3 regions of the Lelliottia sp. JS-SCA-14 genome follow, and region 3 is predicted to be linked to each of the others. Evidence: predicted binding sites of a transcription regulator. Region 3 holds the regulator's gene; each other region holds the start of a gene.
What was found. The regulator PhoB, encoded in region 3, activates phosphate uptake and scavenging genes when phosphate is short. The targets are predictions, from matches to a motif close to CTGTCATAAAACTGNCNNAT.
Positions count from the first base shown of each region.

Region 1: the regulator PhoB is predicted to act here: its motif matches at 4,865-4,884, upstream of pitA (inorganic phosphate transporter PitA).
Region 2: the regulator PhoB is predicted to act here: its motif matches at 2,855-2,874, upstream of glpT (glycerol-3-phosphate transporter).

Region 1 covers NZ_CP141606.1:4,584,555-4,594,396, reverse strand. The annotation lists gene prlC (oligopeptidase A) at 1-1,274, shown strand, start outside; gene rsmJ (16S rRNA (guanine(1516)-N(2))-methyltransferase RsmJ) at 1,283-2,035, shown strand; gene uspA (universal stress protein UspA) at 2,122-2,559, opposite strand; gene uspB (universal stress protein UspB) at 2,842-3,177, shown strand; gene pitA (inorganic phosphate transporter PitA) at 3,232-4,731, opposite strand; gene U9O48_RS21505 (NAD(P)/FAD-dependent oxidoreductase) at 4,962-6,155, shown strand; gene U9O48_RS21500 (molecular chaperone) at 6,547-7,254, shown strand; gene U9O48_RS21495 (fimbria/pilus outer membrane usher protein) at 7,264-9,714, shown strand; gene U9O48_RS21490 (fimbrial protein) at 9,725-9,842, shown strand, end outside.
Region 2 covers NZ_CP141606.1:3,277,394-3,287,235, reverse strand. The annotation lists gene glpB (glycerol-3-phosphate dehydrogenase subunit GlpB) at 1-1,113, opposite strand, end outside; gene glpA (anaerobic glycerol-3-phosphate dehydrogenase subunit A) at 1,103-2,731, opposite strand; gene glpT (glycerol-3-phosphate transporter) at 2,988-4,340, shown strand; one part of gene U9O48_RS15305 (IS3 family transposase) at 4,407-4,884, shown strand; one part of gene U9O48_RS15305 (IS3 family transposase) at 4,884-5,770, shown strand; gene yfaE (class I ribonucleotide reductase maintenance protein YfaE) at 5,814-6,068, opposite strand; gene nrdB (class Ia ribonucleoside-diphosphate reductase subunit beta) at 6,068-7,198, opposite strand; gene nrdA (class 1a ribonucleoside-diphosphate reductase subunit alpha) at 7,317-9,602, opposite strand.
Region 3 covers NZ_CP141606.1:1,088,039-1,097,880, reverse strand. The annotation lists gene proY (proline-specific permease ProY) at 1-13, opposite strand, end outside; gene brnQ (branched-chain amino acid transporter carrier protein BrnQ) at 92-1,411, opposite strand; gene phoR (phosphate regulon sensor histidine kinase PhoR) at 1,821-3,116, opposite strand; gene phoB (phosphate response regulator transcription factor PhoB) at 3,138-3,827, opposite strand; gene sbcD (exonuclease subunit SbcD) at 4,015-5,220, shown strand; gene sbcC (exonuclease subunit SbcC) at 5,217-8,354, shown strand; gene mak (fructokinase) at 8,489-9,394, opposite strand; gene rdgC (recombination-associated protein RdgC) at 9,518-9,842, shown strand, end outside.

The DNA.
Region 1 (9,842 bases), 1.4 Mb from region 3:
CGGTGATGGCGGAAATTCTCGCCCTGCGTCACGAGCTGGCGCAACTGCTGGGCTTTGACAGCTACGCTGAAAAATCCCTCGCCACCAAAATGGCGGAAAACCCACAGCAGGTGCTCGATTTCTTAACTGACCTCGCCAAACGCGCGCGTCCGCAGGGCGAAAAAGAGCTGGCTCAGCTGCGTGCCTTCGCCAAAGCGGAGTGTGGCGTGGATGACCTGCAGCCGTGGGACATCGCCTACTACAGCGAAAAACAGAAACAGCATCTCTACAGCATCAGCGACGAGCAGCTGCGCCCATACTTCCCGGAAAGCAAAGCCGTTAACGGCCTGTTCGAAGTGGTGAAACGCATCTACGGCATCACCGCCAAAGAGCGTCACGATGTGGAAGTCTGGCATCCGGAAGTGCGTTTCTTCGAGCTGTACGACGAGAAAAACGAGCTGCGCGGCAGCTTCTATCTGGACCTGTACGCGCGTGAGAACAAACGCGGCGGGGCGTGGATGGACGACTGCGTCGGCCAGATGCGTAAAGCCGACGGTTCGCTGCAAAAACCGGTCGCTTACCTGACCTGCAACTTCAACCGTCCAGTCAATGGCAAACCAGCGCTGTTCACGCACGACGAAGTGATCACCCTGTTCCACGAATTCGGCCACGGTCTGCACCATATGCTGACCCGTATCGAAGCGGCGGGTGTGTCTGGCATCAGCGGTGTGCCGTGGGATGCCGTCGAGCTGCCGAGCCAGTTTATGGAAAACTGGTGCTGGGAGCCGGACGCGCTGGCGTTTATCTCCGGTCACTATGAAACCGGCGAACCGCTGCCGAAAGAACTGCTGGATAAAATGCTGGCGGCGAAAAACTACCAGGCGGCGATGTTTATCCTGCGCCAGTTGGAGTTCGGCCTGTTCGACTTCCGTCTGCACGCGGAGTTCAGCCCGGAGCAGGGGGCTAAAATCCTCGAAACCCTGGGCGAGATTAAGAAGCAGGTGGCGCTCATTCCTGGGCCATCGTGGGGCCGTTTCCCGCACGCCTTCAGCCATATCTTTGCGGGCGGCTACGCGGCGGGCTACTACAGCTACCTGTGGGCCGACGTGCTGGCAGCGGATGCCTTCTCTCGCTTCGAAGAGGAAGGGATATTCAACCGCGATACCGGTCAGTCGTTCCTGGATAACATCCTGACGCGCGGCGGTTCCGAAGAGCCAATGGAGCTGTTCAAACGCTTCCGTGGCCGCGAGCCGCAGCTGGATGCGATGCTGGAACATTACGGAATCAAAGGCTAATCGCGTTCGTGAAAATTTGTTTGCTGGATGAAACAGGCGCCGGAGACGGCGCCTTATCTGTTCTTGCCGCCCGCTGGGGGCTGGAGCACGATGCTGAAAATCTGATGGCGCTGGTGATGACGCCAGAACATCTGGAACTGCGCAAAAGCGATGAGCCCAAGCTTGGCGGGATTTTTGTCGATTTTGTCGGCGGGGCGATGGCGCACCGTCGCAAATTTGGCGGCGGTCGCGGTGAAGCGGTGGCGAAAGCGGTCGGTGTGAAGGGCAGTTATCTCCCGGACGTGGTAGATGCCACGGCAGGCCTGGGGCGGGATGCTTTTGTGCTGGCATCCGTGGGCTGTCGCGTGCGGATGCTGGAACGTAACCCGGTGGTCGCCGCTCTCCTCGACGACGGTCTGGCGCGCGGGTATGCCGACCCGGAGATTGGCTCGTGGTTGCAGGAGCGGTTACAGCTGATGCACGCCTCCAGCCTGACGGCGCTGACGGATATCACGCCGCGTCCGCAGGTGGTCTATCTCGATCCGATGTTTCCGCACAAGCAGAAGAGTGCGCTGGTGAAGAAAGAGATGCGGGTGTTTCAGTCGCTGGTGGGGCCTGATTTGGATGCGGATGGATTGCTCGAACCGGCCCGCCTGCTGGCGACCAAACGCGTAGTGGTGAAGCGCCCGGACTATGCGCCGCCGCTGGCGGATGTCGCGACCACCAACGCCGTGGTGACGAAAGGGCATCGGTTTGATATTTATTCCGGGACGCCGGAATAACAAAGCCCGGTGGCGCTAACGCTTACCGGGCCTACAAAACCTGATCGTAGGCCGGGCAAGCGCTAGCGCCGCCCGACAATTCACACTTACTCGTCTTCTTCATCACGCAGCGGCACAATCAACATATCCACGTGGACGGTGTTGATCAGCTGGCGCGCGGAAGACATCAGTTTGCTCCAGAAATCCTGGTGATGACCGCAAACGACGAGGTCCATATCGTATTTCTTAATCGCATCGACCAGTACCTGGCCCAGGTCGCCGCTACCGCTTAAGGTTTCAGTAATCGGATAGCCGGCGTTGGTGGAGAGCTCAGACAGCGCGTGGTGCGTCTCTTCGGAGATGCGTTTTTGCATATCGCCAAGGTTAACGTCGATAAGACCGGTGTAGAGATCGGAGTAATTCACATCAACGTGAATCAAAGAAACTTTCGCGTTGTATGGGCGTGCCATGGATACCGCTTTATCAACCAGCACTTTGCTCTCCGGGGAGAGGTCTACCGCGATGAGAATGTGTTTGTAAGCCATAGTGTTACTCCTTCCTTAAGTTATCGATGACTATCAGGTAAGCCGTCGCCTTTCTGCCTTCATTACGGCCCAGTTCAACAAATTTTTCAAGCTTTGGTGTTGATAACGATTAACCTTGTGGCAAAAAAATTAACGGATCTCCTACACTATTTAATGAGCCGTTCGGATATTAAAACGTGAACCCGATCGACTTTCGTCATTCTTTCACTGATCTGTCTGTCAGGGCATTGGGGTGCGGTTGTCCAGAAGTCTCGCTTCGTGGGCGGACGCCGGGGAGGAAGTATGATTAGCACCGTCGCATTGTTTTGGGCGTTATGTGTGGTTTGCATAGTGAATATGGCGCGCTATTTCTCATCGTTACGTGCGCTATTAGTGGTACTTCGAGGTTGCGATCCGTTGCTTTATCAGTATGTGGATGGTGGAGGCTTCTTCACGTCGCATGGACAGCCCAGCAAACAGATGCGTCTGGTGTGGTACATCTACGCCCAGCGCTATCGCGATCACCATGACGACGAGTTTATCCGTCGCTGTGAGCGTCTGCGTCGCCAGTTCATTCTGACCAGCGCCCTGTGCGGGCTGGTGGTGGTGAGCATGGTGGCGTTAGCGCTCTGGCATTGAGCCAAAAAAAAGCGGGTCAGTTTCCTGACCCGCTTTTTCATTGCTTATCCTGCATTAAATCAGTTTCAGCGACAGCCAGTACAGGCCGCCCGAAAGCAGAATCGACGCCGGGAGGGTGAACACCCAGGCCATCAGGATGTTGGTCACGGTTTTACGCTGCAAACCGCCGCCATCAACAATCATCGTACCGGCAACCGAAGATGACAGAACGTGGGTCGTTGAAACCGGCATACCGGTGTAACTCGCCAGACCGATAGAAACGGCAGCGGTCATCTGCGCGGACATACCCTGCGCATACGTCATGCCTTTCTTACCAATCTTCTCGCCGATGGTGGTCGCCACACGACGCCAGCCAATCATTGTCCCGATACCCAGTGCCAGTGCAACGGCCATGATGATCCAGATTGGCGCGTACTCAATAGTATTGAGCATATCGCCTTTCAGTTTCTTCAGCAGACGCTGGTCATCGTTGTTCACATCTGGCTGCTTCGCGACTTTATCGGTCACATCAGAGATGCACAGCATGATGCGACGCAGCTGACCACGTTGTTCAACGGACAGTTTGTCGTAGCTTTCGATATCGCTCAGCATGCCTTTAGCACGTTCCAGCGCGTTGATCGCGTTTGCCGGGTGGCAGTGGAACTCGCCCGGAGCGGTGGTCGCACCCGGTTCCGGAGAAGGAATCAGCTGATCAACACCGGTCACGCGTTTCAGCAGTTCAGGGTGCTGCTGGAAGTACGTTTCGACGTTGTTTACTGCATCACGGGTACGGGTGATTTCGTATCCGGTGGCGTTCATGTTGACCACGAACCCTGCCGGAGCGACACCAATCAGGACCAGCATGACCAGGCCAATGCCTTTCTGACCGTCGTTTGCGCCGTGAGAGAAGGCGACGCCGATAGCGGAAAGAATCAGAGCGATACGCGTCCAGAACGGAGGCTTTTTCTTGCCATCTTTCTTTTCACGTTCTGCGGGAGTCAGGTGAATACGGGCGCGTTTTTTGGTTCCGCTCCAGTAACGACGCAGGATGAAAATCAATCCACCTGCAACGACCAGGCCCACGATAGGGGAGATAATCAGAGAGCCGAAGATCCCCATCACTTTAGGGATGTTCAGCGCGTCAACGACAGACGTGCCGGTCATCAGGGCGTTGGTTAACCCGATACCGATAATCGCGCCGATCAGCGTGTGAGAACTGGATGCAGGCAGGCCGAAATACCAGGTACCGAGGTTCCAGATAATCGCAGCAAGCAGCATGGAAAATACCATCGCGAGACCGTGCGCTGAACTCATATTCAGAAGCAGGTCTGTAGGCAGCATGTGAACGATGGCATAGGCTACGCTTAGGCCACCAAGTAGAACACCAAAGAAGTTAAAGACAGCCGCCATAACAACCGCAACTTGCGATCGCATTGCGCGAGTGTAGATAACCGTTGCGACTGCGTTCGCAGTGTCGTGGAAGCCATTGATAGCTTCGTAAAACAGCACAAATGCCAGAGCAAGCAATAGTAAAAGCCCGGTATGTAAATCCAGACCAGCAAACAAATGTAGCATAGGACGTTACGCCATTTTGGAGGACATGAACGCGGCGCATTATCCAGGACAAATGCGCAACGGGCAAAGTGAAATATAGCTTTTTTTTGATATACCTTCTGGATTGTTTACGTCTGGTAAAGAAATATATTTTATATTTCAATTATATGACTGACATATCAGTTTTTTGCGCTGGTGTGACCACAGAGGAAACTTTACAATTCGCGCCTGTTAAACATGAGGATTTGGATGTGGAAAGGTTTGATGCCGTCATAATTGGCGCCGGTGCGGCGGGAATGTTCTGTGCGGCGATGGCCGGACAGGCGGGTCGTCGCGTTCTGTTGCTGGATAATGGCAAGAAACCCGGCCGCAAGATCCTGATGTCTGGCGGGGGTCGCTGCAACTTTACTAATTTATATGTCGAACCCGCGGCCTATTTGAGCCAAAACCGTCATTTTTGCAAATCTGCCCTGGCGCGTTACACCCAGTGGGATTTCATCGATCTGGTCGGCAAACACGGCATCGCCTGGCATGAAAAAACCCTCGGCCAGCTCTTCTGTGATGACTCCGCGCAGCAGATTGTCGACATGCTGGTGGCCGAGTGCGAGAAGGGCGGCGTCACCACGCGCCTGCGCACCGAAGTGCTGAGCGTCTCACGCGACGACAGCGGCTACCGGCTTGAGCTGAACGGCGACACGGTCAGCGCCGACAAACTGGTGATCGCCAGCGGCGGGCTGTCGATGCCGGGCCTGGGCGCGACGCCATTCGGCTATAAAATCGCCGAGCAGTTTGGCCTGAAGGTGCTGCCGACCCGCGCCGGTCTGGTGCCGTTCACTCTGCACAAACCGCTGCTGGAGCAGCTCCAGACCCTCTCCGGCGTCTCGGTGTCGTCCACCATTACCGCTGAAGACGGCACCCTGTTCCGCGAAAATCTGCTGTTCACCCATCGCGGTCTCTCTGGCCCCGCCGTGCTGCAAATCTCCAGCTACTGGCAGCCAGGCGAATTCGTCACCGTCAATCTGGTGCCGGACTGCGATCTGGCGGCGTTCCTCGACGAACAGCGCGCCGCGCATCCGAATCAAAGCCTGAAAAACACCCTGGCGATGCAGCTGCCGAAACGTTTGATCGAGTGCCTGCAACTGCTGGGGCAAATTCCTGACGTCACGCTCAAGCAGCTCAATGTGCGCGATCAGCAGGCGCTGGTCGAGACGCTGACCAACTGGCGCGTTCAGCCGAACGGCACCGAAGGCTATCGCACGGCGGAAGTGACCCTCGGCGGCGTGGACACGGATGAACTCTCGTCCCGCACCATGGAAGCGCGCAAGGTTCCGGGGCTCTATTTCATCGGTGAAGTGATGGACGTGACGGGCTGGCTGGGCGGATATAACTTCCAGTGGGCCTGGGCAAGTGCCTGGGCGTGCGCGCAGGCGCTGGCGAGCGACTAAATCGAAGTCTTACAGCCCCGCATTTTTAAAGGCTCTAAGGGAGGAGTTAGAGCCTTTTTGACCTATGGTGATGCAACGCCAAATTAAATAATTTCTAACTGTAAAACCTGGTGAAATATCGATGCAGCGCCGGCTAAATGATATTTTCATTAAACTATTTCTATTTTTAAATGTTGTCCAATACTGGATTCGAACCTAATTGTGATTATTGCAATCGACTATCGGTAGTATCACTATTATCAGCAACTCCAAAGCGTCGCTCGTTGAGGGAGATTATTATTTTGAAGTTTACCTTGAATAAAACAACTGTAGTGTTTAATTAGCTCGTTACTCATCACCCCGCGGCAAGCGAGGTTATCCAGAGCGAGCATTTCTTTTTGGATTAACCCAGATGAATAAGTCCGGCATTGCCGCTTTTTTAGCTTTAATAACATTATCAGGCACTGCACACAGCGCCCTGACCCTTAACGCCGACCGCCTGATTTACAGTGAAAAAGAGGGCGATGCGACGGTCACTATTCACAGCAATGAAAATCGGGCCTATCTGGTTCAGTCCTGGCTTGATGCAGGTGACAGTTCTCAGATCAAAAAATTACCGTTCGTGGTCACACCGCCGCTGTTCAGGCTGGCCCCGAAAAGCGACAACGTGATTCGTGTCGTCTATTTAGGCAGCGGCCTGCCTGCCGATCGCGAAAGTCTTTTGTGGCTTGACGTGAAAGGCGTGCCCGGCCTGAATGAACAAGAATCAAAAGTTGAAAACCGCATGGTGCTGGCGATCAATAACCGGATTAAATTCTTTTTCCGCCCGGCGGGTTTAAAAGGCGATCCGGGTGAGGCGGTGAAAAACCTGAGCTGGAGCGCATCCGGTAAAACGGTGGTGGTAAAAAATGCCTCCCCGTTCAATCTGGTGTTGAGCAAAATCTCAATCGATAAAGAAACCATTCCGGTTTCGGTGGTCGACAATAATACCGTCATTGCCCCTTTTGCGGATAAAACCTATCAGCTTAAACATGCCCCTGCCAGTGGCTCAGCCGTGGAGTGGGAAGCCATAAATGATTTCGGCACAACGTCTAAAACCTTTACCCAGAAAATGAACTAACAGGACGTCATGCGCTGTATCAGTAAGTTGTGCCTGGCTGTTTCTGTGATGCTTTCGAAAACAGTGTTTGCCGGGGAATATTTCGACCCCGGCTTATTACAGTCGGCAAACGGCAATACAGTGATTAATGACACCAGTCTCCTCAGCCAGGGCGTTCAGCCGGCGGGGACTTATCGCGTCCGGATTAAGGTCAACGGAAAGCCATCCCTGGTTTCAGATGTCAGGTTTGAACTGAATGACAAAAAGGAACTCGTTCCCTGTCTCTCTTTTCAGACCTATCAGAAACTCGGCGTGGATTTGAAAAAGGTCGCTTCGAATGCTGAGGATAATAGCGTGAAAAATGCCTGCACTGACATGCAAGAGCAGCTTCCCGGTACGAAGGCTGATTTTGATTTTTCAAAACTGACGCTGGATATTTCTCTCCCGCAAACCGTGATGCGCGATGAATCGCTGACCGGCGTGCCGGAAGAGGAGTGGGACGACGGTGTGCCCGCCATCATCAGCATGTACCAGCTTTCCGGGCAGCAATATCTTCATCGCACCAGCGACACTCAGGACACGGTATTTGCCAATCTGACCAACGGCTTTAACCTTGGCCGCTGGCGCTATCGTAATAACGCCACGCTCAGCAATGACGACGGCTGGAAGACGCTCTCAAATTATGTGGAAACTGCCGTCCGCTCCCTGAAAGGGGAGCTGACCCTGGGCGACGCCAGCACACCGGGCGATATTTTTGACAGCCTGGTGGTGCGCGGGGTCCAGCTTAATTCCGATGACGATATGCAGCCTGACCAGTTAACGGGATTTGCGCCCCTCATTCGCGGGATTGCGAAGAGTAACGCCCAGGTCACCGTACGCAGCAATGGCTACATCATTTATCAGCGCTCGGTTCCGCCAGGCCCGTTCGTTATCCAGGATCTGTCTTCCGTTTCAAACGGCGGCAAGCTGGATGTCACCGTTACCGAAGCCGACGGTTCAGAAACGCACAGCACCGTCTCTTACTCGAACGTTCCGCAACTTTTACGCGCGCATCAGTTGAAATACAGCCTGGCGGCGGGGCGCTATGTGACGAACAGCAACAGCGTGGAAGAGACCCCGGAAATACTGCAGGCGGCGATCTCCTGGGGGCTGCCGCTGGATATCACCACCTACGGCGGTATCCAGTATCAGGAAAAATATAAGGCGGCGAGCCTGGGCGCAGGTTTTGACCTGAAGCGTGCGGGCGGCATCGCCATTGATGTCACTGAAAGCCAGGGGCAGCGCTGCAATTCGCCCGAGTATAAAGGCGATATGCTGCGTCTGACCTACCGCAACGGCATCCCGGAAACCGGGACGCAGATCCAGCTGGATAACCGCTATTACCGCCGCAACTATTTGTCTTTCAGTGACTGGGCCGATTCAGAAACGCTGTTCGAAGACTCGCGGTTAAAACGCGAATACAACCTGACCCTCAATCAGACCCTGACGGACGAACACAGCTTCTTTGCCACCCTGTCCCGCACGGCGAATCAGGACAGCTCGGTCTCGCGCTCCTGGCAGCTCGGCTGGAACGGCTCGTGGCAACGCGTCAGTTTTTCACTCGCGTGGAGTATGACCCGTAGCGAAGGGATGTCCGACTGGGATAAACAGCTGGCGCTCACGTTGTCTGTTCCGCTCGGGAATCTGTTCCCGGCCACGCAGCCGATGGTCAACTACAGCGCCACCACGGGCCTGAAAGGCGATCTGACAAACCAGGTCGGCGTGTCGGGTCACATGGGGGAAGGGCAGGATCTGAGCTGGAATACCCAGGTCTCTTACGCGTCGCAGAACGGGCAAAGCGACACTCAAAGCGGCTCCGCAGGAATTGATTACCAGGGCAACCGCGGCGAATTCAACGTGACCTATAACGCCGACCGCAACCAGTACCTTTCCTGGAACGCCTCCGGGAACTTACTCGCGCACAAAGACGGTATCACGCTGGGACGTTTCTCCAGCGGTAGCCAGGCGCTGGTGGCGATCCCTGGTGCGGAGAATGTCGAGCTGGGCAGCAACCAGAATATTCGCACTGACTCCCGGGGCTTTGCCATCGTGCCCGATCTCCAGTCCTATCACCGCAACACCATGACGGTCGATCCGCAGAGCAATAAAGAGGTCGATTTTGTCAGCACCTCCTCTGAGGTGATCCCGACGAAAGACGCCATTGTGCTGGCCCGCTTCAAAGCGATCGGCGGACGCAAAGTGGTGATGAACGTGAGCTACAAAGGCCAGCCGTTGCCCTTCGGTGCGCGGGCAAGAATTGAGGGCAATGACGATACCTGGTACGTCGGGGATCAGGGCCAGGCCTACCTCAACTCCGCCCCTGACAGCGGCACGGTGAATTTCAGCTGGGGCGATAAACAGCAGTGCTCCGCGCCATTCGCCATCCCGACAAAAGCGTCGGTGAAGCTGGCTATCGCCATCCTGAACGTCGAATGCCACTGAGGAGCGCCCGATGAAACCTTTTTCCTGCTGGCGAATCGCCACCGTCATGATGTTAAGCGCCGTTGCGTTAACCGCCCGCGCGCATGACTGCCCGATCCAGGAGCGTCAGGCGCCGTTAAATCTGACGA
Region 2 (9,842 bases), 2.2 Mb from region 3:
GGAAAGCTGCGGACGCAGGCAGTCGTCGGTAATGACCCCGAACTGCTGCCACGGTTGTGGGGTAAAGAAATCGCTCTGATACCAGTCGGCGCGCGAGGCGCTCTGGCGTACGTCGAGGCCCATTACCGCCTCGCGAATGCCTTCGCGGGTGCTGAGCAGGCCGTTGCTGAAGAAGCTCCCGCTCGCCAGCACCACGAAACGGGCGCGCAGCGGGATATCGTCGTGGTTGCGCGTCCAGACTGCGGTGGCTTTGCCTTCCTCCAGCGACACTTTTTTGACCTCATCGCCCGCCATCCACACACCGCCCTGGGCGACAAACTGACGCTGGAGCTGATTATGGAGACGAATTCCCGGTACGGAAGGGGGAAGCGTAGGCAGGAGATGCAGCGGGCAGGGGAGGCGGTCGGAGAGCCAGCGCCATAGACGGTTATCCGTCAGCCCAAAGCAGGCGGGCATGTACAGCGCGTCGACGTCCTGCGCCAGCGGTTTTAAAGCGTCGTAAAGCGTCGTCCAGTGAACGTCGTTATCCAGCAGACGGGCGATATTCACCGCGCGAAACTCACTGGCGTTGTCGCGCAGGACATCCAGCTCCGGCAGCTCAATTTCGACGGTGTCCGCCTCGATCCCCTGATGACGCAGCGAGGCGGCGGCGAGGTGGGCCTGAAAATCAAGAAAGCCGCTAATGCCGACGACGCGAACGCGCTGGGTTTGCGCGGGGGCGACAGGCACCTCTTCCGGGCTGAGCCACGCGCTACGCAGGGTGCCCAGCGGCGTGACGCGCTGATGGTTTTGCCCGGCGTTGCCCTTTAAGCGCGTGCCGCACGCCGCGAGCAGCGCTTCGGTTTCCAGTGCCAGACGGGAAATATTGTCGATGCCCACCCGACGATAAGGGTGTTCTGGCGGCAGGGCCTGCGGGTTTTCCAGCGCCGTCAGCGGATTCTGAACGGGTGACCCGTCGGCCATCGCGCCGAGCAGGTCCAGCGAGCCGGACGAAAAATGCAGCGCACTTTGACCGCGCGTGATGATGGCGCAGCGCTGGCCGCGTTGCGTCAGCTTCAGACCGCACATCAGCCCGGCCAGACCGCCGCCGATAATCACCGTATCAAACTTCATCGTGCTGCTCCTTTTCCAGTCCGCACAGACCCTGATAGACCCAGCGGGTAAATTCGCTTTCGCGCAGCGCGTCGCCCCAGGCGATAGGCTGCACCCCTTTCCAGCGCTCGTTGAGGAACTCGCTGAGCTGCGTCAGTGATTGCGCTGAGGTGGTCACGTTAAACCGTTGCAGAAGACCTGCCGCGCGGCAGGCGCACAGCTCGCCCTGACAGGTGCCCATCCCCACTCGGGTGCGGCGACGCAAATCGAGCAGATTATTGACCGTCAGGTTTTCGACCGCGTACTGCACTTCCCCCGCCGTGACGGCTTCGCATTCACACACCAGGCTGCGGCTGAGACGTCCTTGCCCAAGCCAGACGGGCGTGCGATCCCCGTGACGGTAAATGGCTGAACCGCGCAGCGGTGCGGGCAGGGAGATGATTTTTTGTAGCGTTTTTTCGGTCGGCTCCTGCGAACCGGGCAGCGGACGTTCCGCGGTGGTGCAGGGCTGCGTATTGCCCAGCTTGCGGCACACGGCGTCCGTCGCCCACTGGGCCATCAGACGGTAGGTCATCAGCTTGCCACCGGTGATGGTGATAAAGCCTTCCAGCCCGTCGCGCGCGGCGTGATCCAGCAAAACAATCCCGCGGCTGACGTTGCGTCCGCTCGGGTCGTCATCGCTGGCGACCAGCGGACGCACACCGGCATAGGCGCGCAGAATGCGGGTTTGCGCCATGATCGGGGCCAGTTTTTCCCCCTCGCGCAGCAGGATATCCACCTCTTCGGCGGTGACGCGGTTGCTGTCGATGTCGTTGTAATCAATGTGCGTGGAGGTGGTGCCAATCAGAGAGATGGTATCGCCGGGCACCAGGATGTCGGCGTCAGACGGTTTGCGACAGCGGTTGATGACGTGATTGTTGATGCGATGATCGAGGATCAACAGCGAGCCTTTGGCCGGGAACATGCGAATGGAGAGATCCGCATATTCGGCAATGCGTTGGCCCCAGATCCCCGCCGCGTTCACCACCACGCTGGCGTACAACGCGCTGTGTTCCCCGTAGAGATGGTCGTAGACGCGCACGCCCCGCACTCTGTCGCCTTCGCGGATCAGCCCCGTCACTTCGTGGGCGGTCAGAACGGTCGCGCCGTGCTCACGGGCGTCGAGCATGTTGGCCGCCGTCAGACGGAAGGGGTCGACGGTGCCGTCGGGAACTTTCACCGCGCCCAGCAGCGCAGGGTTTACCGCCGGTTCGATGCGTCGGGCAAGCTGAGGATCGATTGCTTCGGCGGAAATCCCGGCCTCCGTGCAGGCGGTAATAAAGGTTTGCTGAAAGGCGAGATCGTCTTCGGGCAGGGTGATAAACAGGCCGCTGGTCGGCTCAATGCAGTGGCGGGCGATGCGTTTGAGGATCTGATTTTCGGCAATGCACTCGCGCGCGGATTCGTTATCGGTGACGGCGTAGCGCGCGCCGCTGTGGAGCAGGCCGTGGTTACGCCCGGTTGCACCGGTGGCAATGTCATGACGCTCGAGGAGCGTCACGCTCAAGCCTCGCAGGGCGCAGTCCCGCGCCATTCCGGCGCCCGTTGCGCCGCCGCCAATGATAATCACATCGCTGTAACGAGGATCGCGGATTGTCATTGTCTTCCCTCATGTTCGTTTTTTTACCATTTAGCCACATCAAAAATGGGGTTTGTTTGATTTCGAACATAATCGAGCATAATACGAAAATGAAACGTGATTCCGTGCGCCTTTTTGCGCACTGTGTCATATTTCTGTAACAATTCGTGCGTTGATTCACAGTAACAATCGTTGTGATTATTTAACATCCCCGCCTCTCTGGAGCCGGGGTGATGTATAACGCCCGGCAATTCAATACATGGCCACGGAGGCTGTTATGCTCAGTATCTTCAAACCTGCCCCGCATCGGGCGCGTCTGCCAGAAGCAGAAGTCGACCCGCTCTATCGCCGCCTGCGCTGGCAAATCTTCCTCGGGATTTTCTTTGGCTATGCCGCCTACTACCTGGTGCGTAAAAACTTCGCGCTGGCGATGCCGTACCTGGTCGAGCAGGGTTTTTCACGCGGTGACTTAGGTTTTGCCCTGTCCGGCATTTCCATCGCCTATGGTTTTTCTAAATTCATTATGGGATCCGTCTCGGATCGCTCTAACCCGCGCGTCTTCTTACCGGCGGGGCTGATCCTCGCGGCGGCGGTGATGCTGTTTATGGGCTTTGTGCCCTGGGCGACGTCGAGCATCGCGGTGATGTTTGTTCTGCTGTTTGTCTGCGGCTGGTTCCAGGGGATGGGATGGCCGCCGTGCGGACGCACCATGGTTCACTGGTGGTCGCAGAAAGAGCGCGGCGGGATTGTGTCGGTGTGGAACTGCGCCCATAACGTCGGCGGCGGTATTCCACCGCTGCTGTTCCTGCTGGGAATGGCGTGGTTTAACGACTGGAAAGCGGCGCTGTACATGCCGGCGTTCGGCGCGATTCTGGTGGCGATGATTGCCTTCGCCCTGATGCGCGACACGCCGCAGTCCTGCGGTCTGCCGCCGATTGAAGAGTATAAAAACGACTATCCGGATGACTACAGCGAGCAGCATGAAGAGGAGCTGACGGCGAAGCAGATCTTCATGAAATACGTCCTGCCAAACAAACTGCTGTGGTATATCGCGGTGGCGAACGTGTTTGTCTATCTGCTGCGCTACGGCATCCTCGACTGGTCGCCGACCTACCTGAAAGAGGTGAAGCATTTCGCGCTGGATAAGTCCTCGTGGGCCTATTTCCTGTATGAATACGCCGGGATCCCGGGGACGCTGATTTGCGGCTGGATGTCGGACAAAGTGTTCAAAGGCAACCGTGGCGCAACGGGCGTGTTCTTTATGACTCTGGTGACCATCGCGACGGTCGTTTACTGGCTCAACCCTCCGGGTAATCCAGGCGTGGATATGGCCTGTATGATCGTGATTGGCTTCCTGATTTACGGCCCGGTGATGCTGATCGGTCTGCATGCTCTGGAGCTGGCACCGAAGAAAGCCGCAGGAACCGCCGCGGGCTTTACCGGTCTGTTTGGCTATCTCGGCGGGTCGGTCGCGGCCAGCGCCATTGTTGGCTACACGGTCGATTTCTTCGGCTGGGACGGTGGCTTTATGGTGATGATTGGCGGCAGCGTGATGGCGGTGTTGCTGTTGATCGTGGTGATGATTGGCGAGAAGCGTCATCATGCCGAGATGATGCAGAAACGCGGATAAAAAAATGCCCGCGAATGGACTGCACCCCAAAAGTTGGACACCCAACTGAGTAAGGTGCAGTTTTTTATGGCAAAGCCAAAATATTCCCTCGAAACCAGATTAGCTGTAGTCAATCACTACCTTGCCGGAAAAGATGGAACACATCGTACCGCTGAACGTTTTGGGGTTGAAAGAACATCAGTGCGACGCTGGGTAAGAGCCTGGCAACTCCACGGTATTGATGGCATTACCTGGAAAAATGACCGCCATTCTCCGGCGTTCCGGATTGCTGTCGTACGCACTGTTCTCGCTGAAGAACTTTCGATGCGCGAAGCTGCCGCACGGTTTAATATCTCCACTGAAACCGTTGTCCGGCACTGGGTGAATGTCTACAAAGACGCAGGTGAAAAAGGACTTCTGAGCATAAAACCTGGCCGGAGCAAGGACATGACAAAACCCAAAAAAACACCTCCACTTACCGATGCTGCGCTGGAAAAGTTATCTCCTGAAGAGTTGCGGGCTGAACTTCGTTACCTGCGCGCAGAGAATGCCTACCTAAAAAAGCTGAAGGCCTTAGTTCAAAGCGAGAAAAACGGCAGAAAGCCGTAATAATCAGTGAGCTAAGGCTGGAGTATGCGCTCAGTGATCTTTTGCGTGCGGCGGACATGTCCCGCAGTACGTGGTATCACAATATAAATGCGCTGAAGCGAATGGACAGGCATGCCGGGCTGAAAGACAAAATCAGAGAGATTTACCACTATCACAAAGGGCGTTATGGCTACCGCAGGATCACGCTCTCATTGAGAAAACTAGGGTTGCTGGTAAACCATAAAACAGTGCAGCGGCTGATGGCAGAGCTGTCGCTCCGCTCTCTGATAAGGGTGAAGAAATATCGTGCCTGGAAAGGTGAGGTGGGCAAGGCTGCACCCAATATCCTGGGCCGGAACTTCGGTGCATCGAAAGCCAATGAAAAATGGGTCACGGATGTTACCGAGTTCTCGGTGCAGGGTAAAAAGCTGTACCTGTCGCCGGTTCTCGATCTGTTTAACCGGGAGATTATCTCATACAGCCTGTCGGAAAGGCCGGTGATGGAGATGGTTAATACGATGCTGCATGATGCATTCTCAGTGCTCGAACCGGAGGATGCACCGTTGCTGCACACGGATCAGGGCTGGCAATATCGAATGGCAGGTTATCAGGCAAAGTTAAAGGCGAAGGGTATGACACAAAGCATGTCGCGCAAGGGAAACTGCCTGGATAACGCGGTAATGGAGAACTTCTTCGGCACACTGAAATCGGAGTGTTTTTACCTGAACAGGTTCAGCAATCTGAATGAACTGAGGAAGGCGATAGAGGACTATATCCATTACTATAACAACGAGCGGATCAGTCTGAAATTAAAAGGTCTGAGTCCGGTAGAATACCGAACCCAGACCCCGATAGCCGCTTAACATGAACTGTCCAACTTTATGGGGTCAGTCCAGAAAGCGGGCATTACATTTCGATTTCGATATCGCCTTTTGCCCGGCAGCAGCAGGGCAAAATTTCCCCTTCGTGGATAAATGCCAGCGGCTCCGTGAGCCAGTCAACCTGGCCTGCCACTAAACGACAGCGGCAGGAGCCACAGTAACCGGCGCGACACTGGTATTCGACCTCAACCTGATGCGACTCGAGCGCCACCAGCAGGGAAGGGTGCTCTTCGCGGCACAGCACTTCTGTGCCGGAAAGGCTTAGCGTGACGCGGCTCATCAGAGCTGGAAATCGCTCAGGTCGTCAGTGTTCACTTCGGAATCAATCTGACCGACCAGGTACGAACTCACTTCCACTTCCTGCGGCGCAACCTGTACGTTATCGGACACCAGCCAGGTGTTGATCCACGGAATCGGGTTAGAACGCGTTTTGAACGGCAGCTCAAGACCCACCGCCTGCATGCGGATGTTAGTGATGTACTCCACGTACTGGCACAGAATGTCTTTGTTCAGACCGATCATCGAACCGTCGCGGAACAGGTAATCTGCCCACTCTTTCTCCTGCTGCGCGGCCAGCACAAACAAGTCGTAGCACTCTTGTTTGCACTCTTCGGCGATTTCAGCCATCTCCGGATCGTCCACGCCGCTGCGCAGCAGGTTCAGCATATGCTGAGTACCGGTCAGATGCAGGGCTTCGTCACGGGCGATCAGACGGATGATTTTGGCGTTACCTTCCATCAGCTTACGCTCGGCGAAGGCAAACGAGCAGGCAAAGCTGACGTAGAAGCGGATCGCTTCCAGCGCGTTGACGCTCATCAGGCACAGGTACAGCTGTTTTTTCAGGGCGCGCAAATTCACGGTGACGGTTTTGCCGTTCACGTTGTGCGTGCCTTCGCCCAGCAGATGCCAGTAGCTGGTCATTTCGATCAGCTCGTCGTAGTAGTGGGCGATGCCCTCGGCGCGTTTCTGGATCTGCTCGTTGGTGACGATATCGTCAAACACCACCGCCGGATCGTTGACGATGTTGCGGATGATGTGGGTGTAGGAGCGCGAGTGGATCGTCTCGGAGAACGCCCAGGTTTCAACCCAGGTTTCCAGCTCCGGGATGGAGATCAGCGGCAGCAGCGCCACGTTCGGGCTACGACCCTGAATGGAGTCCAGCAGCGTCTGGTATTTCAGGTTGCTGAGGAAGATGTGCTTTTCATGGTCCGGCAGCGCCTGGAAGTCGATACGATCGCGGGAAACATCCACTTCTTCCGGACGCCAGAAGAAGGAGAGTTGCTTTTCGATCAGCTTTTCGAAGATGTCATATTTTTGCTGATCGTAGCGTGCCACGTTGACCGGCTGGCCGAAGAACATCGGCTCTTTGAGCTGGTCGTTTTTCGTCTGTGAAAAGGTGGTATATGCCATTAATGTGGGTCCTGTAGGAGTGTAATGCCGGATGGCGCTTCGCTTATCCGGCCTACAACACCTTGTAATTATGTAGGCCGGATAAGGCGTTTACGCCGCCATCCGGCAAAAGACAATACTAGATCTTACACGCGCCGCTTTCGCAGCCATCGTCCTGGATAGAAGGTGCCATGTCATCCTGCGCATCTTCAGCACCGTCACGGGTGTTGTGATAGTACAGGGTTTTCACGCCAAATTTGTAGGCGGTCAGGAGATCTTTGAGCAACTGCTGCATCGGCACTTTACCAGACGGGAAGCGCGTCGGGTCATAGTTGGTGTTAGCAGAGATCGACTGGTCGATAAACTTCTGCATGATGCCCACCAGCTGCAGGTAACCGTCGTTATTCGGCATCTCCCACAGCAGTTCGTAGTTATTGCCAAGCAGTTCGTAATCCGGCACCACCTGACGCAGCACGCCATCTTTCGACGCTTTGATGCTCACGTGGCCGCGCGGCGGCTCAATGCCGTTGGTGGCGTTGGAGATCTGCGAAGAGGTCTCGGACGGCATCAGCGCGGAGAGCGTGGAGTTACGCATACCGTGAGTTTTGATGGACTCACGCAGGCCTTCCCAGTCGAGATGCAGCGGCTCGTTCACGATACCGTCCAGATCTTTCTTGTAGGTATCGATCGGCAGAATGCCTTTCGCGTAGGTAGTTTCGTTGAACCACGGGCACGCGCCTTGCTCTTTCGCCAGCTCGTTCGACGCTTTCATCAGGTAGTACTGAATGGCTTCGAAGGTCTGGTGGGTCAGGTTGTTGGCGCTGCCGTCGGAGTAACGTTTACCGTTTTTCGCCAGCCAGTAGGCAAAGTTGATCACGCCAATACCCAGGGTACGACGGCCCATTGCGCCGCGTTTTGCCGCAGGGATTGGGTAGTCCTGGTAATCCAGCAGGGCATCCAGCGCACGAACCGCCAGCACCGCCAGCTCTTCCAGCTCGGACAGGCTCTTGATCGCGCCCAGGTTGAAAGCGGACAGGGTGCAAAGTGCGATTTCACCGTTTTCGTCGTTAACGTCGTACAGCGGTTTGGTCGGCAGGGCGATCTCCAGGCACAGGTTAGACTGGCGCACTGGCGCGATGGCCGGATCAAACGGGCTGTGGGTGTTGCAGTGGTCGACGTTCTGGATGTAGATACGGCCAGTGGAGGCACGTTCCTGCATCATCAGGGAGAACAGGTCCACGGCTTTCACGCGCTGCTTACGGATGCTGTCGTCGTTTTCGTATTGGGTGTACAGACGCTCGAACTCGTCCTGATCGGCGAAGAACGCATCGTACAGACCCGGGACGTCAGACGGGCTGAACAGGGTGATGTCCTGGCCTTTCAGCAGGCGGGTGTACATCAGCTTGTTGATCTGTACGCCGTAGTCCATGTGACGAACGCGGTTGCCTTCAACGCCACGGTTGTTTTTCAGGACCAGCAGGCTTTCGACTTCCAGGTGCCACATCGGGTAGAACAGCGTCGCAGCGCCACCACGAACGCCGCCCTGCGAGCAGGATTTCACAGCGGTCTGGAAGTGTTTGTAGAACGGAATACAGCCGGTGTGGAACGCTTCACCGCCGCGAATCGGGCTGCCCAGCGCACGAATACGACCGGCGTTGATGCCGATACCGGCACGCTGGGAGACGTATTTCACAATCGCGCTGGAGGTGGCGTTGATGGAGTCCAGGCTGTCGCCGCACTCGATCAGGACGCAGGAGCTGAACTGACGAGTCGGGGTGCGCACGCCAGACATGATCGGCGTAGGCAGAGAAATTTTAAAGGTAGAAACCGCATCATAGAAACGCTTCACGTAGCTCAGACGCGTTTCACGCGGGTAGCCGGAGAACAGGCACGCGGCGACCAGAATATACAGGAACTGCGCGCTCTCGTAGATTTCTCCCGTCACGCGGTTCTGCACCAGGTATTTGCCTTCGAGCTGCTTCACCGCGGCGTAGGAGAAGTTCATGTCACGCCAGTGATCGATAAACCCGTTCATCTGCTCGAACTCTTCTTCCGTATAGTCTTCCAGCAGATGCGTGTCGTATTTGCCCAGCTCAACCATTTTCACTACGTGATCGTGAAGCTTTGGCGGCTCAAACTGGCCGTAGGCTTTTTTACGCAGGTGGAAAATGGCCAGACGTGCCGCGAGATACTGATAATCTGGCGCTTCGCGGGAGATCAGGTCTGCCGCCGCCTTGATGATGGTCTCGTGGATGTCAGAGGTTTTAATGCCGTCGTAGAACTGAATGTGAGAACGCAGCTCAACCTGGGAGATAGATACGTTATTCAGTCCTTCTGCTGCCCAGTCGAGAACTCGATGGATTTTGTCGAGATTGATGCGCTCAGTGGTACCGTCGCGCTTTGTCACCAGCAGACTCTGATTCATGTGGGTTTTTACCTGTCCGTGAATTACCGTGAAATAGAAATATCCCCCGTTTATCCACAGAACTGCCTTGTGACTAAGTCTGTGGATAAATACTACATATAGGGGTTTTGCGATTAAATGAACGCTATATGGTGAGTATTCTAGTATCGAATCATTTCAGTACAAGGGTTGATTTTGAGGTTAAATTGAGGTTGTGAAAGGGTAAAAAAGCCTAAGTCCTCGTACTGTAAGGCCTGGACG
Region 3 (9,842 bases):
TCGTGCTTTCCATTTAAATCTTGCCATTCAACTCGAAAAAAACAAAAAACCACGGGGCCATAAGCCCCGTGGTTACACAATTTGTCGTTGATTAATGCGCGCTGGAAGTGACCTGACGCCCTGCTGCACGGTCCCAGATAATCGCCAGAACCATCGCAACAACGGTCGGCATTAACCAGGCCAGGCCTTGCTCTGACAGCGGCAGACGCTGTGTCCAGTCAGGCAGGATCCCACTGAAGGCGGATGCTTTAATCCCGTCAAGGATACCAAAAAGCAGGCTGATAAACATCGTTGGGGCAATAATTCGCGAGGAATTGTTCCACCACGGACGGGTAAAGCTCAGCACCACCAGCACGATGCACGGCGGATAGATCGCGGTCAGCACCGGAATGGAGACCTGAATCAGGTGGCTCAGACCGAGGTTAGAAACCGCCATCGAGAAGCCGCCGAGGATGAACACCAGCGTGCGATAGGAGAGCGGAACGTACTGAGCGAAGAACTCGGCACAGGCGCAGGTCAGGCCAACCGCGGTCACCAGACAGGCCAGGAAAATCAGTACCGCCAGCAGGAAGCTACCCGCACCGCCGAAGGTGTGCTGCACGTAAGCATGCAGAATGGCTGCACCGTTAGCATTTTGATCGACCAGGGTCGCGCTATCAGAACCCAGGCGGAACAGCGCCAGATACAGCAGCGTCAGACCGACACCGGCCATCAGGCCAGCCCAGATGGTGTAGCGGGTCAGAAGACGCGCTTCGGTCACCCCGCGAGAACGCGCGGCGTTGACGATAACGATACCAAAGACCATCGCGCCCATGGTGTCCATGGTCAGATAGCCGTTTACAAATCCGTTCGAGAAGGCCGCCGTTTTGTAGGCGTCCAGCGATTCGCTGATAGGACCGGCAGGCCACATAACTGCCGCCACGGCCAGCACGATCAGCGCCAGAATTTTCATTGGTGCAAGGAAGTTACCCACGGTATCCAGCAGTTTGCCCGGATAGAGGGAGACCAGAATCACCAGTGCGAAGTAGACCAGGCTGTAGATCAGCAGCGGCAGCGCGCCGTCGCCGGTGAGCGGTGCAATCCCGACTTCAAAGGAGACCGTTGCGGTACGTGGAGTCGCGAACAGCGGACCGACTGCCAGATAGCAGACCGTCGCCAGCAGAATACCCGCCACTTTACCGATCGGGGTGCTGAGGCTATCCACGCCGCCGCCGACTTTCGCCAGCGCGACCACGGTCAGCACCGGCAGGCCCACAGCGGTAATCAGGAAGCCAATAGCCGCCGTCCAGACGTGTTCACCCGCCTGCAGGCCAACCATAGGAGGAAAAATGATGTTACCTGCGCCGACGAACAGCGCAAAAGTCATAAAGCCCAGCGCGATGATGTCACGCGATTTTAAATGATGGGTCATAGAACCTTACTGCCTGTGGATGTGGTGTTGAAAACGTTGAGATTTTCGCCATCCCAAATGGGACGATACAGCGGAAAATTTACTCAATTTCAGCGGGATATGCTCCCGTCATGCCGTGGCGAAGAATAGTTTTTCGATTTACCACGCAAATACAGTTGGTATGACACTGTATGGGGCGCAATTTAAACGCTTATAACGTTTAAAGGCAAGGAGCGATCTGAAAACCAGAACAATATGCCAGCATGAAAATTGAGACCAGAACAATCCTCTAAGGTTAAGAAAAACTCATGGCTAATCATGCGAACAAAAAAGCAACAACCGTATAAAATTCATTCGCGTTTCGCTTGACTGCAAAGCAAACAGGCCAGCAATCGCTGGCCTGTGGAAAGGAAGGCTGACACGCGCCCTGTCAGGCGCTTTTTTTGGCAATCAAACGTTCCGGAATGACAAAACTGAATCGCGTGCCTTTCCCCGGCGTGCTCTGAATATCGAGGCGACTGTCGTGATGATTCACAGCGTGCTTCACAATCGCCAGCCCCAGGCCGCTTCCGCCTGTCTGCCGCGAGCGCGCTTTGTCCACGCGATAGAAACGCTCGGTCAGACGCGGAATATGCTCCGGCCCAATCCCCGGCCCGTTGTCCTCCACGCTGAACTCCGCGCCCGTCGGGACGTGCTGCCAGCGCACGGTAATGTGCGTCCCCTCAGGCGTATGATTCACCGCGTTGTAGACCAGGTTCGAAATCGCACTGCGCAGCTCGTCTTCGCTGCCCAGCACCTTCAGAGTGCTGTCCAGTTCAAAGGTGAACTGATGCTTTTTGTGGCTCAGGGTCTGCGCTTCGCGCTCTACCACCCGCAGCATCATCGGCACGTCGATGGTTTCGTTTAGCGCCAGCGTCGGCGCGGCTTCGATTTTCGACAGCGTCAGCAGCTGTTTCACCAGCCCTTCCATGCGATGCGTTTGCTCGCGCATGGTGTGCAGCGCTTTCTCGCGCGGCGCACCCTCGAGCGTCTGCTCCTGCATCATTTCGAGATAGCCCTGCAGCACCGTCAGCGGTGTGCGCAGCTCATGGCTGACGTTGGCGAAGAAGTTTCGCCGAGCCCCTTCAAGCTGGTGCATCTGGGTCACATCGCGCGCCACCATCAGCCACTGCTGATCGCTGTACGGCATCACGCGGATCTCAAGATGACGACCATTGTTCAGCACCAGATTGTGCGGGCGCGTAAAGTCACGTTTTTTCAGGTAGTGGGTGAATTCGGGGTAACGCAGGAGGTTCAGAATATTTTGACCGTTATCGTCCGGCCAGCGCAGTCCGAGCAGCTGTTGTGCCAGTCCGTTACACCAGAAAATGGTCCCTTCTTCGGTGGTCAGAATGACGGCATCCGGCAGCGACTCCGCCCCGCTGCGAAACCGTTTGATCAGGCTTCCCAGCTCGCGACGACGCTTTTTATTACGCATTTGCATCTGATGTAAGCCGTACAACAGCGGCTCCCAGCTGCCGCTACCCGGCGGCGGCGTCATGCTGCGATCCACCCATAGCCACCAGGAAAGACGCAGTAAATTCCAGAAATGCCAGACCAGTAGCCCAGTCACTGCCGCCAGTAAAAACCACGGCAGATGACCAAAAATCGCCCCCAAAATGGCGGCGGGAATACAACATAAGATCAGTTCAAAAACGAGCCTTTTCCATGACAGACGTTCCAGCACGCGTCACACTCCTGTCATTGTTCAGAAACGGGTCGAAAAACGATAACCCGTACCGCGGACCGTCTGCACCATACGATCGTGGCCGCTGTGTTCCAGCGCTTTACGCAAGCGGCGAATATGTACATCTACCGTTCTGTCTTCGACATAGACGTTAGTCCCCCAGACGTTATTCAGCAACTGTTCGCGGCTGTAAACACGTTCCGGGTGGGTCATAAAGAAGTGCAAAAGTTTGAATTCTGTCGGGCCCATATCCAGCGGGTTTTCGCCGGTCATCACCCGATGTGAGGTCGGATCGAGGCTTAACCCCTGCATTTCGATCACCTCTTCCACCGCCATCGGTGAAATACGGCGCATCACGGCTTTGATACGCGCCACCAGCTCTTTCGGCGAGAACGGCTTGGTGATGTAATCATCCGCGCCGGTCTCCAGACCGCGCACGCGATCCTCTTCTTCACCGCGCGCCGTCAGCATGACCACCGGGATATCGCGGGTCATCGCTTCGCGTTTAATGTGCTTGATAAATTGCAGGCCAGAACCGCCGGGCAACATCCAGTCAAGCAGAATCAAATCGGGCCAGGGTTCGTTCAGTTGATTCACCGCGCTGTCATAATCTTCCGCCTCAACCGGCTGGAAGCCATTTTGTTCGAGCACGAAGCACACCATTTCGCGAATCGGAGCTTCATCTTCTACGACCAGAATACGTCTCGCCATACTTTGCCCTGTCTTATTAATGTATTAGTTTGGAATGCGGCACCATTATGCGTCAGATTTATGACAGATTTATGAAAAACATTACCACCATGAATGGCAAACTGTTGTTTTATTACAGCGGTTATTTTCTCGTCCCTGAAAGCTTATAATCCCCTCCACTCTTTTTTGCCACGGATACGGATCTGCTATGCGCATACTTCACACCTCGGACTGGCATCTGGGTCAAAATTTTTACAGTAAAAGTCGCGCCGCCGAACATGAGGCCTTCCTGAACTGGCTGCTGGAGACCGCGCAGGAGCAGGAGGTGGACGCCATCATCGTCGCCGGGGATATTTTTGACACCGGATCGCCGCCGAGCTATGCGCGAGAACTCTACAACCGCTTCGTGGTGAATCTGCAGCAGACGGGCTGTCATCTGGTGATTGTCGCGGGCAACCACGACTCCGTCGCCACGCTCAACGAATCCCGGGACATTCTCGCTTTTCTGAATACCACTGTAGTGGCAAACGCCGGGCATGCCCCACAAATCCTGAAAAAACGCGACGGGACGCCGGGCGCGGTGCTCTGCCCAATCCCCTTCCTGCGCCCACGCGATATCGTTCAAAGCCAGGCCGGGCTTTCCGGCGGCGAAAAGCAGCAGCATCTGTTACTGGCGATCACCGATTATTATCAGCAGCAATATGCCGACGCCTGCGCACTGCGCGGTGATGCGGCGCTGCCGGTCATCGCTACCGGGCATCTGACCACCGTCGGGGCCAGCAAAAGTGACGCGGTGCGCGAGATTTATATCGGTACGCTCGATGCCTTCCCGGCGCAAAATTTCCCGCCTGCCGACTATATTGCCCTCGGGCACATTCACCGCGCACAGGTCATCGGCGGGTGCGAGCATATTCGCTACTGCGGCTCGCCAATCTCCCTCAGCTTTGATGAAACCGGTAAAGGCAAAAGCGTCCATCTGGTGAGTTTTACCGACGGCAAACTGAGCGCCGTCGAGACGCTCACGGTTCCGGTGACGCAGCCGCTGGCGATGCTCAAGGGCAATCTCGCCGCCATTGCCGCGCAGCTTGAACAGTGGCGCGACGTGGAACAATCCCCCCCCGTCTGGCTGGATATCGAAATCAGCACCGACGAATATCTGCACGACATGCAGCGCAAAATCCAGACCCTGACAGAAGAGCTGCCGGTTGAAGTATTACTGGTACGCCGCAGCCGCGAACAGCGCGAGAAAATTCTGTTAAGTGCGCAACGCGAAACCCTCAGCGAGTTAAAAGTCGAAGAGGTGTTTGAACGCCGCCTGGCGCAGGAGGAGATTGACGATGCGCAGCGCGCCCGGCTTAACGAGCTTTTCACCCATACCCTGCACGCGCTGCATGACGAGGAACACAACGCATGAAAATTCTCAGCCTGCGTCTGAAAAACCTCAACTCCCTGAAGGGCGAATGGAAAATCGACTTCACCGCCGAACCCTTTGCCAGCAACGGATTATTCGCCATCACCGGCGCGACCGGGGCGGGAAAAACCACCCTGCTCGACGCCATCTGCCTCGCGCTGTATCACGAGACGCCGCGCCTGAACACGGTGTCGCAGTCGCAAAACGATCTGATGACCCGCGACACGGCGGAGTGCCTGGCCGAGGTAGAATTTGAGGTCAAAGGCGTGGCCTATCGCGCATTCTGGAGCCAAAACCGCGCCCGCAACCAGCCGGACGGGAACTTACAGGCACCGCGCGTGGAACTGGCCCAGTGCGAAGACGGCAAAATCCTCGCCGATAAGGTGAAAGATAAACTCGATCTCACCGCCTCGCTGACCGGTCTGGATTATGGCCGTTTTACCCGCTCAATGCTGCTGTCCCAGGGCCAGTTTGCGGCGTTTTTGAACGCCAAACCGAAAGAGCGCGCCGAGCTGCTGGAGGAGCTGACCGGCACGGAAATCTACGGACAAATCTCCGCCATGGTGTTTGAGAAGCATAAAACGGCGCGAACCGAACTGGAGATGCGTGAAGCCCAGGCCGCAGGCGTGGTACTCCTGAGCGAAGAACAGCAACAGCAGCTGCAACAGGGTTTGCAAGCACTGACTGACGAAGAGAAAACGCTGCTGAGTGAACAGCAACAACGTCAGGTTCAGCATCAATGGCTGACGCGCCGCGATGAACTCTTACGCGAACAGCAGCGTGCCCATTCCGCGCATCAGCAGGCCATCCAGGCGCAAACCGACGCCCAGCCTGAGCTGGCAAAACTGCAGCAGGCCCAGCCTGCGCTGGCCCTGCGACCGCTTTGGGACCGACAGCAGGAGCAGGCCGCCACGCTCACCCGCACCCAGCAGCAGATTACTGAAGTAAACACTCGCTTACTGTCGCGCAAGGCCCAGCGGGCGCGGATCCGCAACGGCGCAATGCGGGATGACGCGCAGCTCCAGTCCCGACACAAAGAGGTCGCCCTCTGGCTGGAGGAACATCGCCGCTTCGAACAGTGGAGCCAGCACATCGGCGGCTGGCGGGCGCTGTTTGCTCAGCAGCAGCGGGACAAATCACAATCCGCAACCCTGAGTAAGCGCCTTGCCGAGTTCCAGCAAAAACTGGCCACGCTGCCGCCGAGCTCCCTGACGTTGTCTGCGGATGAGACGGCGCAGGCGCTCGAGCAGCAGGTGCAGTATCGCCCGGCGCGTCAACGTCTGGCGACGCTACAGGCCCGCTATCAGCCTCTGCAAAAACGGTTGAAACAGACACGTGACGCGCAGGAAAAAGATCAGGCTACCCAGACGGGGCTTGAGCAAACCCTGGCCGCGCGCCGTCAGCAGTACAAAGAGAAAAACCAGCACTACCTGGATCTGAAAACCCTTTGCGAGCAGGAAGCATTAATCAAGGGTCTGGAAGCGCATCGCGCCAGCCTGGAAGCGGGAAAACCCTGCCCGCTGTGCGGCGCAAAGGAACACCCTGCCGTGGCGCAGTATCAGGCCCTGGAGCTCAGCGCCAACCAGCGTCGCCGCGACGAACTGCATGCCGAAGTGAAGCGCCTCGAAGAAGAGGGACAACTGGTGCGCGGGCAGTTGAATGCCCTGGTCACCCAGCGTGAACGCGACGCCGCAGAAACCCTGTCGCTCACTCAGGAGGAGCAAGCGCTCACTCAAGAGTGGCAGACGGTGTGCGCCCCCCTGAACGTCAGCCTGACGATTCAGGACGATATCGCCGCCTGGCTGGATGAACAGGAGCAGTACGAGCGCCAGCTGTATCAGCTCAGCCAGCGCCAGGTGCTGCAAAATCAGCTCAACGAGCTGGAACAGCAGGTTCAACAGCTTGGGCAGCAGATCGAGGCGCAGCGCCAGTCGTTGCTGAGCACGTTAACCCCGCTCGGACTGAACACCCCAGAAGACGGCGAGGAAAACGCGTGGCTGATGCAGCGCGAAAGCGAGGCTCACGACTGGCAGGAAAAACAGAAGCAGCTCTCGGCGCTTCAGGAACGTATCAACGCACTGAAACCGCTGCTTGAAACCCTTCCGCCATCGGAAGAGGAAACCGCAGACGAGCCGGTACCGGACAACTGGCGTGAGATCCACAGCGACTGTATCTCTCTGCAAAGCCAGCTCACCACCCTGCAACAGCAGGAGCAGAGCGACCGCGAACGGCTGGCCCAGCTGCAAACTCAATTTGCTGCCGCACTTCATGAGAGCAGTTTTGCCAGTGAAGAAGCGTTCCTCGCGGCGCTGCTCGATGGCGACACCGTGCGCAAGCTGGAACAGCTCAGGCACACGCTGGAACAGCAGCTCCAGCAATCTTCCGCGCTGGCAGCACAGGCGGATCAGCAGTTCCTGGAACACCAGGGACGGCAACCGGAAGCACTTCCGGAGGATCTGGATGTGCAGACTTTGCAGGAACAATTACAGCGACTGGCGCATCAACTGCGCGAGAACACCACACGTCAGGGTGAGATCCGCCAGCAGCTCAAGCAGGACGGCGACAACCGCCTTCATCAGCAGGGTTTGATGCAGCAGATCGAAGACGCCGCGCGTCTGGCGGACGACTGGGGATATTTGAACTCGCTCATTGGCTCCAGCACCGGCGATCGCTTCCGCAAATTTGCTCAGGGTCTGACCCTCGATAATCTGGTGTGGCTGGCGAACCAGCAGCTGAACCGTCTGCACGGGCGCTATCTGCTGCAACGCAAGGCCAGCGACGCGCTGGAGCTGGAAGTGGTCGATACCTGGCAGGCCGACGCGGTGCGCGATACGCGAACTCTCTCCGGGGGCGAGAGCTTCCTGGTGAGTCTGGCCCTGGCGCTGGCGCTCTCTGACCTCGTCAGCCATAAAACGCGGATTGATTCGCTGTTCCTTGATGAAGGATTCGGCACCCTGGACAGCGAGACGCTGGATACGGCGCTGGACGCGCTGGATGCCCTGAACGCGACGGGCAAAACCATCGGCGTGATCAGCCACGTTGAGGCGATGAAAGAGCGCATTCCGGTGCAGATTAAAGTGAAGAAAATTAACGGGCTGGGGTATAGCAAGTTGGATCGGGAGTTTGCGGTGGAGTAGGTGCGGCCTGGGACCCTCACCCTAACCCTCTCCCTGAAAGGGAGAGGGGACCGATCGTGCCGATATTAACTTGTTTTGTAGGCCGGGTAAGGCGGAGCCGCCACCCGGCAGCAAACGCGCTCGGGGCATTTTACCTACTGCGGCCACAACCATGCCGCGCCGCGAACGCCGCTGGAATCACCGTGCACCGCTTTGCGGATCGGCGTTTCGCATTCCCCGCCGAACACCCACTGTTTCACCAGCTGCGGAACCGTGGTGTAAATCCGGTCGACGTTGCTCATGCCACCGCCCAGCACGATCACATCCGGGTCGAGAATATTGACCACGTGCGCCAGAGATTTCGCCAGCCGCATTTCGTAACGGCTCAGCGCCAGCTCGGCCACGGCGTCCTGCTCTTCCACCAGACGCATAATCTCGTTGCCTTTGAGAGGCTTTCCGCTCAGGCGGTGGTAGTCGGTGGCGAAACCGGTCCCGGAGATAAAGGTTTCAATGCAGCCCTGTTTCCCGCAGTAGCACGGCACTTCGGCGCGGTATTTGAGTTCGTCTTCGTCCATCCACGGCAGCGGATTGTGCCCCCACTCGCCCGCCGTGCCGTTGCCGCCAATGTGCGCGCGACCGTTGAACGCCACGCCCGCGCCGCAGCCGGTGCCGATGATCACCGCAAACACGGTCTGTGCGCCCGCCGCCGCGCCGTCGATCGCTTCCGAGACCGCCAGGCAGTTGGCGTCATTCGCCAGCCGCACTTCGCGGTTCAGGCGCGCGCTCAAATCTTTATCAAATGGTTGCCCGTTGAGCCACGTCGAGTTGGCATTTTTCACCACGCCGGTGTACGGCGAAATCGAGCCAGGAATCCCCATCCCGACCGAGCCGGTCTGCCCTGTGGCTTTTTCTGCCATCTCCACCAGCTGTGCGATGGTTTCGATAGTCTGCTGGTAGTCGTCGCGCGGTGTCGGCAGGCGGTGGCGAAAGAGCTGCTCGCCGCGATCGCTTAGCGCAATGACTTCTGTTTTGGTGCCGCCCAAATCAATACCAATACGCACAGGACTCTCCTCATTATTTTGATTATCAACAGAGTAGAAGCAGGCTACCCGATTAGCAATGCAAGCGCTGCCACAATTCGTTATCATGCCCGCTGATTTAACGACAAGGCCGTGGAAATTATCATGCTGTGGTTCAAAAATTTGATGGTTTACCGTCTCAGCCGCGACGTTTCGCTGCGTGCGGAAGAGATGGAAAAACAGTTAGCCGCTTACACCTTTACCCCATGCGGTAGCCAGGATATGGCAAAAACCGGTTGGGTTTCTCCGATGGGTTCTCAAAGCGATGCGCTGACCCACTCGACAACCAATGGTCAAATCATTCTTTGCGCGCGCCAGGAACAGAAAATCCTGCCGTCACCGGTGGTGAAGCAGGCGCTGGAAGCGAAGATCTTCAAGCTCGAGGCTGAACAGGGCCGCAAGCTGAAAAAAACCGAAAAAGATTCCCTGA